3 regions of the Kurthia sp. 11kri321 genome follow, and region 3 is predicted to be linked to each of the others. Evidence: riboswitches for the same ligand, from Rfam matches in the RefSeq annotation. Region 3 holds a riboswitch; each other region holds the start of a gene.
What was found. A riboswitch is a leader RNA that binds a small molecule or an ion and turns the genes downstream of it on or off. The one in region 3 is predicted to bind S-adenosylmethionine.
Positions count from the first base shown of each region.

Region 1: linked by a shared signal. The riboswitch ahead of ASO14_RS03340 (methionine ABC transporter ATP-binding protein) and the one ahead of ASO14_RS13240 (O-acetylhomoserine aminocarboxypropyltransferase/cysteine synthase family protein) in region 3 are both predicted to bind S-adenosylmethionine.
Region 2: linked by a shared signal. The riboswitch ahead of metK (methionine adenosyltransferase) and the one ahead of ASO14_RS13240 (O-acetylhomoserine aminocarboxypropyltransferase/cysteine synthase family protein) in region 3 are both predicted to bind S-adenosylmethionine.

Region 1 is NZ_CP013217.1:639,135-643,426, forward strand. Features, by position in the region: gene ASO14_RS03320 (arsenate reductase family protein) at 33-392, shown strand; gene gcvH (glycine cleavage system protein GcvH) at 475-855, shown strand; gene ASO14_RS03330 (toprim domain-containing protein) at 1,074-1,427, shown strand; gene ASO14_RS03335 (thioredoxin family protein) at 1,433-1,741, shown strand; SAM riboswitch class I at 1,799-1,908, shown strand; gene ASO14_RS03340 (methionine ABC transporter ATP-binding protein) at 2,003-3,028, shown strand; gene ASO14_RS03345 (methionine ABC transporter permease) at 3,021-3,698, shown strand; gene ASO14_RS03350 (MetQ/NlpA family ABC transporter substrate-binding protein) at 3,723-4,292, shown strand, end outside.
Region 2 is NZ_CP013217.1:736,589-740,880, reverse strand. Features, by position in the region: gene ASO14_RS03920 (hypothetical protein) at 573-875, opposite strand; gene metK (methionine adenosyltransferase) at 1,134-2,330, opposite strand; SAM riboswitch class I at 2,584-2,701, opposite strand; gene pckA (phosphoenolpyruvate carboxykinase (ATP)) at 2,969-4,292, shown strand, end outside.
Region 3 is NZ_CP013217.1:2,649,774-2,654,065, reverse strand. Features, by position in the region: gene ASO14_RS13250 (5-oxoprolinase subunit C family protein) at 1-422, shown strand, start outside; gene nfsA (oxygen-insensitive NADPH nitroreductase) at 471-1,208, opposite strand; SAM riboswitch class I at 1,446-1,559, shown strand; gene ASO14_RS13240 (O-acetylhomoserine aminocarboxypropyltransferase/cysteine synthase family protein) at 1,682-2,971, shown strand; gene ASO14_RS13235 (homoserine dehydrogenase) at 3,198-4,181, shown strand; gene ASO14_RS13230 (hypothetical protein) at 4,257-4,292, opposite strand, start outside.

The sequences.
Region 1 (4,292 bases), 950 kb from region 3:
AAGGATATTCAATAAGAATGGAGTGAATGATCGTGACAATCACTGTGTATCATTATCCAAAATGTACAACTTGTAAAAAAGCAATTGCTTGGTTAAAGGCAGAAGGCGTTGCATTTGATACAAAAGATCTTGTGACAGAAACACCAACAGCTGAAGAAATAAAAGAGATGCAAGAAAAAAGTGGTTTACCGCTTAAAAAATTCTTTAATACATCGGGTATGAAATATCGGGAGTTAGGATTAAAAGATCGTTTGGCAGAAATGTCAGAATCCGAACAATTAGAGTTATTAGCAAGCGATGGCATGTTGATTAAACGCCCAATTACGTACGATGGAGAGCGTGTCACAGTCGGCTTCAATGAAAATAAATTTATTGAAAATTGGAAAAAATAACTAAAATGACTTGTATTTGCAGAAAAAATATGTAACACTATAGATGAAATTAACATTACATATTTCATGGAGGGGTAAAAAAATGAGCATTCCAACTAATTTACGTTATTCAAAAGAGCATGAGTGGGTTTTACAAGAAGACGGTACAGTACGTATCGGTATTACAGAATTTGCACAATCTGAACTAGGTGACATCGTATTCGTTGAACTACCATCTGTAGGCGATGAATTAACAATCGATCAACCATTCGGTAGCGTTGAGTCTGTAAAAACAGTTTCTGAGCTATATGCACCACTTTCAGGTGAAGTAGTAGAAGTAAATGAGGAGTTAGAAGATAGCCCAGAGCTAGTAAACGAATCACCTTACGAAAAAGCTTGGATGGTTGTCGTAAAACCTTCTGACGCTGCACAACTAGAAGCTTTATTAACTGCTGAACAATATGAAGAAGTAGTCGCAGGTTAATAGCACCCCTTTCATGTAGGTGCGCGTTTTCATGCCGATTTGATTAGAAGACACTGATTTCAGTTGTCTTCTTTTTTTTATTTTTTGTAAAGTATGTAAAGTTTTTTCTATGCGCTTTTTTTATAAGCACTATTCCTACAAAAATATACCGAAAATATGGTATAAATAAAGTAAGAAAGAACAGAAAAAAGAATAAGGAATCAGATGGGATGGTGTGTATGAAGATTATTGAGAAAGTCCTCATTGTAGAAGGTAGACAAGATTGTTTACAGTTAAAGCCTATTTTGAATGAACCTGTTGAGATTGTCTGTACAAACGGAACCGTAAGTCCTCATCGTTTAGATGAACTATTACAACCTTATGAGAGTTGTGATTTTTATGCATTTTTCGATGCAGATGATATGGGCGAGAAACTTCGTAAGCTTGTACAACAAGAATATCCCAATACACATCATCTTTATACATTACCGCGTTACGGTGGTGTTGAACGCACGCCGCGTTATCATTTAGCAAAAGTGTTACAAGGAGCTAAATTTAAGATTAAGTCAGGTTACTTATTAGATAAAGGATGACAATAATGCAAGAATGGACACGTGAACAATGGGAAGAGCAAGTGAAGTCCCAAGAAAAAACAGCTTTTTACCTCTATACACCAATGTGTGGGACTTGCCAAGTTGCATCAAGAATGATGGATGTAACGGAGCAAGCAATCGAACATGTTTCAATGGGAAAAGCCAACTTAAATTATATGGAGCAATTAGCGTATGACTTTGAAATTGAAAGTGTACCTTGCCTTCTTATTACGCAAAATGGCGAGTTAGTAGAGAAAATTTATGCCTTTCAGTCAGTACCACATTTATTTGAAAAAATTTTAAAGAAGTATTGACCTTTCAATTTAGAAGTGATAAAGTATCTACAATAACTAAATGAACTTAATTCGTTGCTCTTATAAAGAGAGGTGGAGGGAAGTGCCCTATGAAGCCCGGCAACCATCACATTATGTGAAAAGGTGCCAATTCACGCAAGGACTGTATGGTCTTTGAGAGATGAGAGAACGGTTTAGCATATTTTATGATGTTTAAACCCTTCTGTTGTCTGACAGAAGGGGTTTTTTTATGAATAAAGTTCGAAAAAGGTGGGAAACAATTTGATTCAACTCAGCAATGTGACAAAACAATATAAAACTTCAAATGGTCCCCTCACAGCTGTCGATCAAGTAAACTTAACTATCCAAGATGGTGAAATCTTCGGTATTATCGGTTACAGTGGTGCTGGTAAGAGTACGATGATTCGTTTATTTAATGGCTTAGAGAAACCAACAAGTGGTTCTGTAATTGTAAATGGTGAAGATATTTCAAAAATTAAAGGCGCTAAACTTCGTGCAGCACGTCATAAAATTAGTATGGTATTCCAACATTTCAATCTACTTTGGTCAAGAACAGTAGAAGAGAATATCGCTTTTCCTTTAGAAATTGCAGGTATTGATTCAGCTGCGAAAAAGAAGAAAGTAGCTGAATTAATTGAACTTGTTGGGTTAACAGGACGCGAAAAGGCTTATCCATCACAATTATCAGGTGGTCAAAAACAACGTGTAGGGATTGCGCGTGCACTTGCAAATGACCCAGAAGTATTACTCTGTGATGAAGCTACATCAGCATTAGACCCTGAAACAACGGATTCAATTTTAGACTTATTACGCAGTGTAAATGAAAAACTCGGTATTACGATTATTTTAATTACACATGAGATGCACGTTATTCGTAAAATCTGTCATCGTGTAGCCGTAATGGAGCAAGGGAAAGTCGTAGAAGAAGGCGATGTTCTTCAAGTATTCGACGCACCACAAGCACCTGTTACACAACGATTCGTTCAACAAGTAACGAATACAGTAGGGCAACAAGAGTCGATTGAACAAATTAAAGAACAATACCAACATGGAAAGTTAATTAAATTATTCTTTGTCGGCTCAAAAACAGAGCAACCGATTATGACACAACTCATTCGTCAGTTTAATGTCGATGTAAATATTGTACATGGCAATATATCTCCGACAAAAAGTGGTCCATACGGTACGTTAATCGTACAACTTGCTGGAACAGATGAAGAAGTTGAAAAGGCAGTAGCTTATTTAACTGCTGAAGGAATTAAGTCGGAGGTGATGTCACATGAATAATGAGGCAACAGGATTATTCCCAAATGTTGATTGGGAAGGAATGTGGCAAGCCACGCTAGAAACACTTTATATGACAGGTGTTTCAACAATTATTACATTTATTTTAGGTCTAGTGCTAGGGATTATTTTATTCTTAACAGCACCGCACCAATTATGGGCGAATAAGGTTGTGAACTTTTTAACAGGAGCAATCGTGAATATTTTCCGTTCGATTCCGTTCGTTATTTTAGTTATCTTATTAATTCCATTTACAATTTTCTTAATGGGAACAATGCGTGGTGCAAATGCAGCATTACCAGCACTTATTATCGGTGCTGCACCATTCTATGCACGTATGGTATTGATTGCATTAAAAGAGATTGATCGTGGTGTGATTGAAGCAGCTCGTTCAATGGGAGCAACAACAGGAACAATCATTTGGAAAGTACTCATTCCAGAGTCTTTACCAGCGTTAATTTCAGGGATTACAGTGACGGCAGTTGCTTTAGTAGGTTATACAGCGATGGCGGGCATCATTGGTGCGGGTGGTCTAGGTTACCTAGCCTTCCAAGATGGTTTCCAACGTAGTCAAAACGACGTAACATTCGTCGCAACAGTATTGGTATTAGTTGTTGTATTCATCATTCAATTCATTGGAGATTTGATTACAGCAAAAATTGATAAACGATAAAGCAAAGAAAAGGGGAAATGAATCATGAAAACATCAAAAAAATTAGTAGCAGGTCTTTTAACAGCAGCACTAGCACTTAGTTTAGCAGCATGTGGTTCTTCAGAAAAATCAGGAGACGGCGATGAAAAAGTAATTAAAATCGGTGCTTCAAACGTACCACACGCTAAAATTCTTGAACAAGCAGAACCAATTCTTGAAAAAGAAGGCATTAAATTAGAAATCGAACCATACCAAGATTACATCTTACCGAATAAAGATTTAGATTCAAAAGATTTAGATGCGAACTTCTTCCAACACATTCCTTATTTAGAAGATCAAATCAAATCAAATGGTTATGATTTTGAAAGTGCTGGTGGCGTACACATCGAGCCAATCGGTATCTACTCTCAAAAGTATAAAAAATTAGAAGACCTTCCTAAAGGCGCGACAATTCTAGTATCAAACTCTGTAGCAGACCAAGGTCGTATTTTAACATTACTTGAAGCAAAAGGCTTAATCACGTTAAAAGACGGCGTTAAAAAATCAACAGCACAAGTAAAAGATATCGACAAAAATCCTAAAAATTTAAAAATCGATACAAAAACAGCTCCAGAA
Region 2 (4,292 bases), 1.1 Mb from region 3:
TTTCGATTGAAGGAGTTTACTCATATATTATATAGGAAAAACTTCTTACCCATTATAACATTGTTCTTCTTTTCTTCAATACTCAATTCTAAATTCAACTTCTTCTAAAATAGTCTGTAAAATCTGGCTTTTAAATAGAGTTTCTTCTATTTAAATAGTACATATGCTACTATACGTATTTTTCTTATTCACCCCCCTCTATTTTCATACGCATATAAAATATCAGACCATACCTCCTTATTCATTTTTTACCATCTCCATTATTTTCCCTTATTCCATAATTTTACTCATAAAACACCTAGGAATTTTCAATCAAAATACAAAAAGAGCGTAAGATAAGAATGTTTTTAATACAGTAAATCCCGTATAGTTTTTCGTAACCATACGGGACTATCCATTAGTGTCAACTTTCATTTTGCAAAGCGAATAGAAATAAGCAAGAAAAAATGAAACAGCTTATTGTAAATCTTATCACTATATCGAATAGCAGTTGTGAGAATAGCTTGAATTATTTTTTATATGTTCAAATGATTTAATTTTAGATACTTTGATTTTACTCTATTAGAGTATTTTTAAATCGTTTTTCTTAGTACACTTTCCGGAAAATAGACACGGTCAGTTTGACGTGAGCCATCTGGTTGGACATTATATTTTATATAAATCATCTTACTCAACATGTTTTGAAGTGTATTTGTTAATAAATCTTTTTTATTTTTTTCTGTTACTTCACAGTAAATCAACTTATTCGTGCCAACACCATTGTTTACATATAGTGTAAACAAAACAGATGAATTGAAATAATAAAATATATTTTTACGAATGGTTATATTGATTGTGCCATTTGCATTAAATATTTTCGCATGCTTTTTACTCATCTTAAATGTATTTTTTCGATTAATGTATTCGACCAATTCATTGCATGAATCGGATCTTTTCGTAAATTATAAAAAAACATTCGACCGAATAATTACTTAGTTGTGTAATTTTTTATACGAATATTTATGCGTACCAATCGCGCATAGTATATTTGAAAACTCATTCTTACACTATTTTATACTGCTAAAAATTGATGTGAAAGATAAAAAAATGGCAGGAGTTTCATGTTTTTGCATGACTCCTACCATTTTACTTTATTATTTTAAAAGTTTTGCTTTTAATGCATCTGCTTTGTCTGTTGCTTCCCATGGAACATTTAAATCCGTGCGTCCAAAATGACCATAAGCTGCTGTTTGTTTATATATAGGACGACGTAAATCAAGCATTTTAATAATACCTGCTGGACGTAAGTCAAATAATTCACGAACAGCTTCTACAAGTTCTGCTTCTGTTACTTTGCCTGTGCCGAATGTATCGATTGCGATTGATACAGGTTGTGCTACACCGATTGCATATGCTAGCTGTACTTCTGCTTTATCTGCAAGACCAGCAGCTACGATGTTTTTCGCTACATAGCGCGCTGCATAAGCACCTGAGCGGTCAACTTTTGTAGCATCTTTACCAGAGAATGCACCACCACCATGACGTGCATAACCACCGTAAGTATCAACAATAATTTTACGACCTGTTAAACCTGCATCACCTTTTGGTCCACCAATTACAAAGCGACCTGTTGGATTAATAAAGTATTTTGTATCTGCATCTAATAATTCAGCAGGTACAACTTCCGCAATCACATGTTTACGAAGGTCTTCATTGATTTGTTCTAATGTTACTTCCTCATCATGTTGTGTTGAGATAACGATTGTATCCACACGTACAGGGTGGTTATTTTCATCGTATTCTACCGTTACTTGTGTTTTACCATCTGGACGTAAATACTTTAATAATCCTGATTTGCGAACTTCTGTTAAGCGACGTGATAATTTATGCGCTAGGCTAATTGGTAGCGGCATTAGTTCAGGTGTTTCATTATTTGCATAACCGAACATTAAACCTTGGTCGCCAGCACCGATTGCTTCGATATCTTCATCTGTCATGCTTCCTTCACGTGCTTCTAAAGCTTGGTCAACACCTTGTGCGATATCAGGTGACTGTTCACCGATTGCCACAAGTACAGCTAGGTTTTCTGCATCAAAACCATATTTACCACGTGTATAACCGATTTCTTGAACTGTTTCACGAACAATTCCTTTAATATCTACATACGTAGATGTTGTAATTTCTCCTGCTACTAACACAAGTCCTGTTGTAACAGTTGTTTCACATGCTACACGAGCATTTGGATCTTTTGCGATGATTGCATCTAAAATCGCATCTGAAATTTGGTCACAAATTTTATCAGGGTGTCCTTCCGTAACACTTTCTGATGTAAATAATCGACGTTGAGCCATAATTGGTTTCCTCCTATACGAGATCGCCTCGAAAAAAGATACGGTACTCTTTATCCATGTGTGTTTCTTCTATATAAATGTAGAAAAAACTCCAAGCCAGCCTATGCTGCTTTTTACACGAGGATTTTTTATAGAAAGTGCCAGTATATACGTAATAAAAAGGTAGTTGTTCCACCACCATATATTTTGAAATAAAAAAACCCTCTCACTCATACAGTATGAGAGAAAGGGGTTATTTCGTAAGCACCTTTCACTCTTATCGTTCAAGGAATGAATCCTTGCATTCAGATTAGCACCAGCGCATCTCGTGAAATGAAATGCAGGTTGCCGGGTTTCATAGGGCCTGACCCTCCACCAGCTCGGGATAAGAGTATCCGTTCATAGCCTATGTTAGTAGAATTATACGTCGATGTCAACCTCAATCTGAATATGACTTAAATGTTATACCTATATATAGAGTGTTTTAAATAAAGTATATATATAATTTGTCCTAAACATGGTAAAATGTTAAAAAAATAAAAAAACATATCATATTAGTATAGACTAATTCTTTTAATGTGTTATACTAATTCCATAAATGATGACTAACCACATTTGTGGGTACAATAAATACGAAAAAAGGATGGTATATACACATTATGAATTCAGTAGAAATGATGAATGAACTGAACACACTTCTATCAGGTAATAACATTAAAGAACAACTAACTGTTCCAGAATTAGTTGAAAAAGCAACATCTCGCGGTGAAGCGATTTTAACAGTTGATGGTGCATTACGTGCTAACACAGGTAAATATACAGGTCGTTCTCCTAAAGATAAGTTTATGGTTGAAGAAGCGTCTTCAAAAGATCATATTGATTGGGGTTCAGTAAACCGTCCAATCTCATCTGAAGTATTTGATGCCCTTTATACAAAAGTAATTAATTATCTTAAAGAAAAAGAAGAAGTGTTCGTATTCAAAGGTTTTGCTGGTGCTGACGCTGAAACACGTTTAGCAATCCGCGTTGTGAACGAATATGCTTGGCATAATCTATTTGCACATAATCTATTCATTCGTCCAACAGAAGAAGAAGCTGCAAACCATATTGCTGATTTCACAATCGTATCAGCTCCAACATTCCATGCAAACCCAGCTATAGACGGTACAGAATCAGAAACATTTATTATGGTTTCACTTGAAAAGAAAATTATCTTAATCGGCGGTACAGAATACGCAGGAGAAATGAAAAAATCAATCTTCGGTATTATGAACTACTTATTACCACAACAAGGTATTTTATCAATGCACTGCTCAGCAAACGTTGGTGAAAAAGGTGATACAACTTTATTCTTCGGACTTTCTGGTACAGGTAAAACTACTTTATCTGCAGACGCAAACCGTAAATTAGTTGGTGACGATGAGCATGGTTGGTCAGATAATGGCGTATTCAACATTGAAGGTGGTTGCTATGCAAAAACAATCAACCTTTCAGCTGAAAAAGAACCTGAAATTTATAACGCAATTCGTTTCGGTACAGTACTTGAAAACGTAGTAGTAGATGAAGAAACACGTATCCCAGATTATGATGATGAAACACCTACTCAAAATACACGTGCTGCTTATCCGATTACGAATATTGATAATATTGTATTACCATCTGTTGCAGGTCACCCAAATACAATCATCTTCTTAACTGCAGATGCATTTGGTGTATTACCTCCAATCTCTAAATTAACAAAAGAACAAGCAATGTATCACTTTATCTCTGGCTTCACTTCAAAAACACCTGGTACAGAACGTGGTGTTGTAGAACCAGAACCAGCATTCTCTACTTGCTTCGGTTCTCCATTCTTACCATTACCAGCAACAGTATATGCTGAAATGTTAGGTAAGAAAATTGATGAACATAATGTTAATGTATTCCTAGTAAACACTGGTTGGACTGGTGGTTCATTCGGTACAGGTACACGTATGAAACTTT
Region 3 (4,292 bases):
GGCACCGCATTCGTTTCGTCGAAGGGAATGAATATCAATGGTTTACAACAGCTACACAACAAAATTTTGAACGTGTTCATTTTGATGTTGCTATGTCATCTGACCGTATGGGGTATCGTTTAAAAGGGTTTAAGCTTCAAAAAGATGTGCAACAAGAGATGGTTTCAGAAGCAGTAACGAATGGAACGATTCAAGTAGCGAATGATGGACAACCCATCATTTTATTAGCAGATCGTCAAACAACAGGTGGTTATCCTCGAATTGGGCAGGTGATTTCAGCTGACTTACATCGTTTCGGGCAAATGAAGCCAGGTGACCAAATTCGTTTTGAACGCGTGACACTTGATGAAGCATATGAAGCTTTATATGATTTAGAACAACAGCTAAATCATATTGAAGTATCGATTCAATTGAAAAAATAAAAAGAAAGAATCGCACAATCATAAGTGTGATTCTTTCTTGTATTTAGACTATTTCCACGTGAAGCCTTGTGAAGCAAGGAAATCTTTAATGAACGGACGTTGCTGGTTTACTAAGTAATCCGCCATTTGTTTCGTCCAGTTCGTTACTTTTTGATTAGCATTACGGTTTAAGTAGTACTCGCCAAGTTCTTTATCATATTGTGTTAATAGTGCGTCATATTTTTCTACGTCATAACCATTTTCATGTACAATTGCTTCCACTGGTAAACGTGGTTTTGTATCATTTGTTTTCGTTGGTTTGCCGATTGTCATCGCAAACATCGGGAAGACGTATTCAGGTAGGTTGAATAATTCGCTAATTTCTTTTGGATTATTACGTGCGCCACCAATATAGCAAATACCGTAGCCTTCAGCTTCAGCTGCGATGACGAAGTTTTGAGCAAATAAGCTAACATCTGCTACACCGACTAAGACATTTTCAGCTGAATCAGCTGTAATATCAATATCGTATTTTTGACCAGCAATTTGAAGGCGCTTGAAGTCTACACAGAATAGGAAAGAAGCGCCAGCTGTTTTGAATTGGAAATCATTATTCGATAATTCGCCAAGTTTCGCTTTTTTCTCAGGATCTGTCACATGAATCACACTATATGCTTGTACAAAGTGTGATGTTGCAGCCATCTGTGCAGTTTCGATTAAATCATATACCACTTCTTTTGGAATTTCTTCGCCTGTATATTTACGGACAGAAGTATGACTACGTAATAATTCTTTTACTTGATTCATGATTCATTCAACTCCTATTGTCATTTGTATTCAAAGACTATGCTACCATAAATGCTCATCTTATTCGAAAACCTTTGATTCATTTTAAAAAGTTTTTTAGTAATTTTTATTTAAAAATAAAATTGTATTTTAAAAGAATTAAATCAGTATAATAAAAATTTTCAGAAAAAAGATTGACGAATGAAAAATAGATGACTATACTAGATAGAAATTGATGGAAACATTATATGTTTAAAACCTTTATCAAGAGTGGCGGAGGGATAGGCCCTGCGATGCCCAGCAACCAGTTTCTTTTTTTGAAACCAAGGTGCTAATTCCTACAGATTTTTTATCGGATCTGACAGATAAGGGGAGGACCATGTTCGATACAGCCCTCTTCTTACCTAAGAAGAGGGCTTTTTTTATAAAATCCTTCTCCTATAATTCCTTATTCCGATGTCCATCATCATAATTCATTTTAGGAGGAATCATATATGACAGAATTCAAAAAAGAAACATTAGCCGTACACGGCGGACAATCATCAGACCCCGTAACAGGAGCGATTGCAGTACCTATTTATCGTACAACTGCATATCAATTTAATGATTCAGAACATGCTCGTAAATTATTTGCTTTAGAAGAAGCAGGCAATATTTATTCACGCATTATGAATCCAACAGTTGATGTGTTTGAAAAACGTGTTGCCTTATTAGAAGGAGGAACAGCAGCAGTCGCTCTATCTTCAGGTATGGCTGCTATCTCATTTAGTATTTTAAATATTACGCGTGCAGGAGATCATATTGTAGCTGCGAATAGTCTATATGGTGGCACGTACAATTTATTTGCGAATACACTTCCACGTTACGGTATTACAACAACATTCGTTGATGAGCGCGAACCTGAGAAGTTTGCAGAAGCGATTCAAGAGAACACAAAAGCGCTATATGTTGAAACAATCGGAAATCCAAGTTTATCAGTAGTTGACTTAGAAGCATTTGCAAAAATTGCACATGAACATCAAATTCCACTCATCGTCGATAATACATTTGCTTCACCAGTTGGATGTAACCCGATTGAACATGGTGCAGATCTTGTGATTCACTCTGCAACAAAGTGGATTGGTGGACATGGTACAACAATCGGTGGAATTGTAGTGGATGCAGGGAAGTTCGACTGGACGCAAGGTAAATTCCCAGACTATACAGAACCAGATGCTTCTTATCATGGTATTCGCTATGGTGTGGATGCACCGAATGCAGCGTTTGCAACACGTTTACGCGTTCAATTATTACGTGACTTCGGTCCGACATTAAGTGCAGATGCAGCCTTTAACTTTTTACAAGGTTTAGAGACACTTCATTTACGTGTGCCACGTCATAATGAAAATGCACAAAAAGTAGCGACATTCTTACGCAACCATGAACAAGTGGAATGGGTACACTATAATGGGTTTGAAGATAGCGAGTATGCGCCACTCGTAGAAAAATATTTAAAAAATGGTGCAGGTTCTGTTTTAACATTTGGCATTAAAGGTGGGCGTGAAGCAGGTCGCAAGTTCATTGATGCGATTGAACTATTCTCACATGTAGCCAATGTAGGCGATGCGCGTTCATTAATTATTCATCCAGCTTCAACAACACATCAACAATTAAATGAAGAAGAACTTATTCAATCAGGTGTGCCAGAAGAACTCATTCGTTTATCAATCGGCCTTGAAAATGCAGAAGATCTAACTCATGCGTTAGAGCAAGCATTCCAACAAGTAACAGTGGTCGCAAAATAGGTTCTAAAATCAGTTATATATAATAGAAGGAACTGACTCAATCCGTTGTAGGCAGTTCCTTTTACTTTCTAAAATTCAGTATTTAGTGACCTCTTAGAAAAAACAATTGTCCTTCTGAAAAAGAATTTTCTTGAAATATGTCTTTAAATACGTTAGAATTTTCATTAAGTTGTGAAATGAACGTTCAAAATAAACAAATTAAATTTAATCATTGGAGGCGAACAATATGACAGCAGTGAAGGTGGCAATCCTAGGGTTCGGAACGGTAGGAGAAGGCATTTTTAACATTTTGAAAGAAAAGCGAAAGCAATTGAAAGAAACACTGGGTGTGGACATCGAAGTAGCAAAAATTTTAGTCCATAATGTTTCAAAAGAGCGCGAAGGTGTAGATGCGTCTTTATTAACGAATCGTTTTGAAGATATTTTAGCATTGCCGCAATTAGACGTTGTCTTTGAAGCAATTGTTGGAGAAGAACCAGCATATGGTTATTTAGATGCAGCAATTGAAAAAGGGGCGCACGTTATTACTGCAAATAAAGTCATGTTTGCTAAATTTGGTCAAGCGCTACAAGAGAAGGCGAAAAAATACGGTGTACAAGTAGGTTTTGAAGCAACTACTGCAGGTGGTGTACCGGTAATTAAAACAATGGAGACAATCTTACGTGTGAATGATGTAGTACACATTCAAGGTATTTTAAATGGCACATCGAATTATATCTTAACGCAAATGCGTACAGAAGGTATTTCATTCGAAACAGCTTTAAAAAATGCACAAGATTTAGGATATGCAGAAGCAGATCCATATAATGATATTTCAGGACAAGATGCTTTCAAAAAGCTAATGATTTTAAGTGCGCTCGCATTCGGTAAACAACCGAACTGGGAAGATGTAAAAGTGGTAGGTATTTCTGAAATTACATTGGAACAAGTACAACAAGCAGATGCAAATGGCCAACGCTATCGCCATATTGCAGAAGTTTCTATTGATGAAAACGGTAAAATTCATGCAGAAATTGGACCTCAACTTGTTGATGCAGCACATCCGTTATATGCAATTGATGGCGTCGATAATGCAGTCGCACTTGATACGAACTATATCGGTAAGATTACATTAGTAGGTCCTGGTGCAGGTATGTATCCAACTGCTTCTGTAATGGTAGAAGATTACGCGAGTATGCTATCGAAACAATCGGTTGTTGTACCCGTTTGAAAGTCATAGCAAAATATAAGAAAATCCAGAATTACGCTTTATTACGTGATTCTGGCTTTTTGTTGTGCACTTGATTTAGTTAGCAGTTACTTCATTTATTAATGCTCTCAC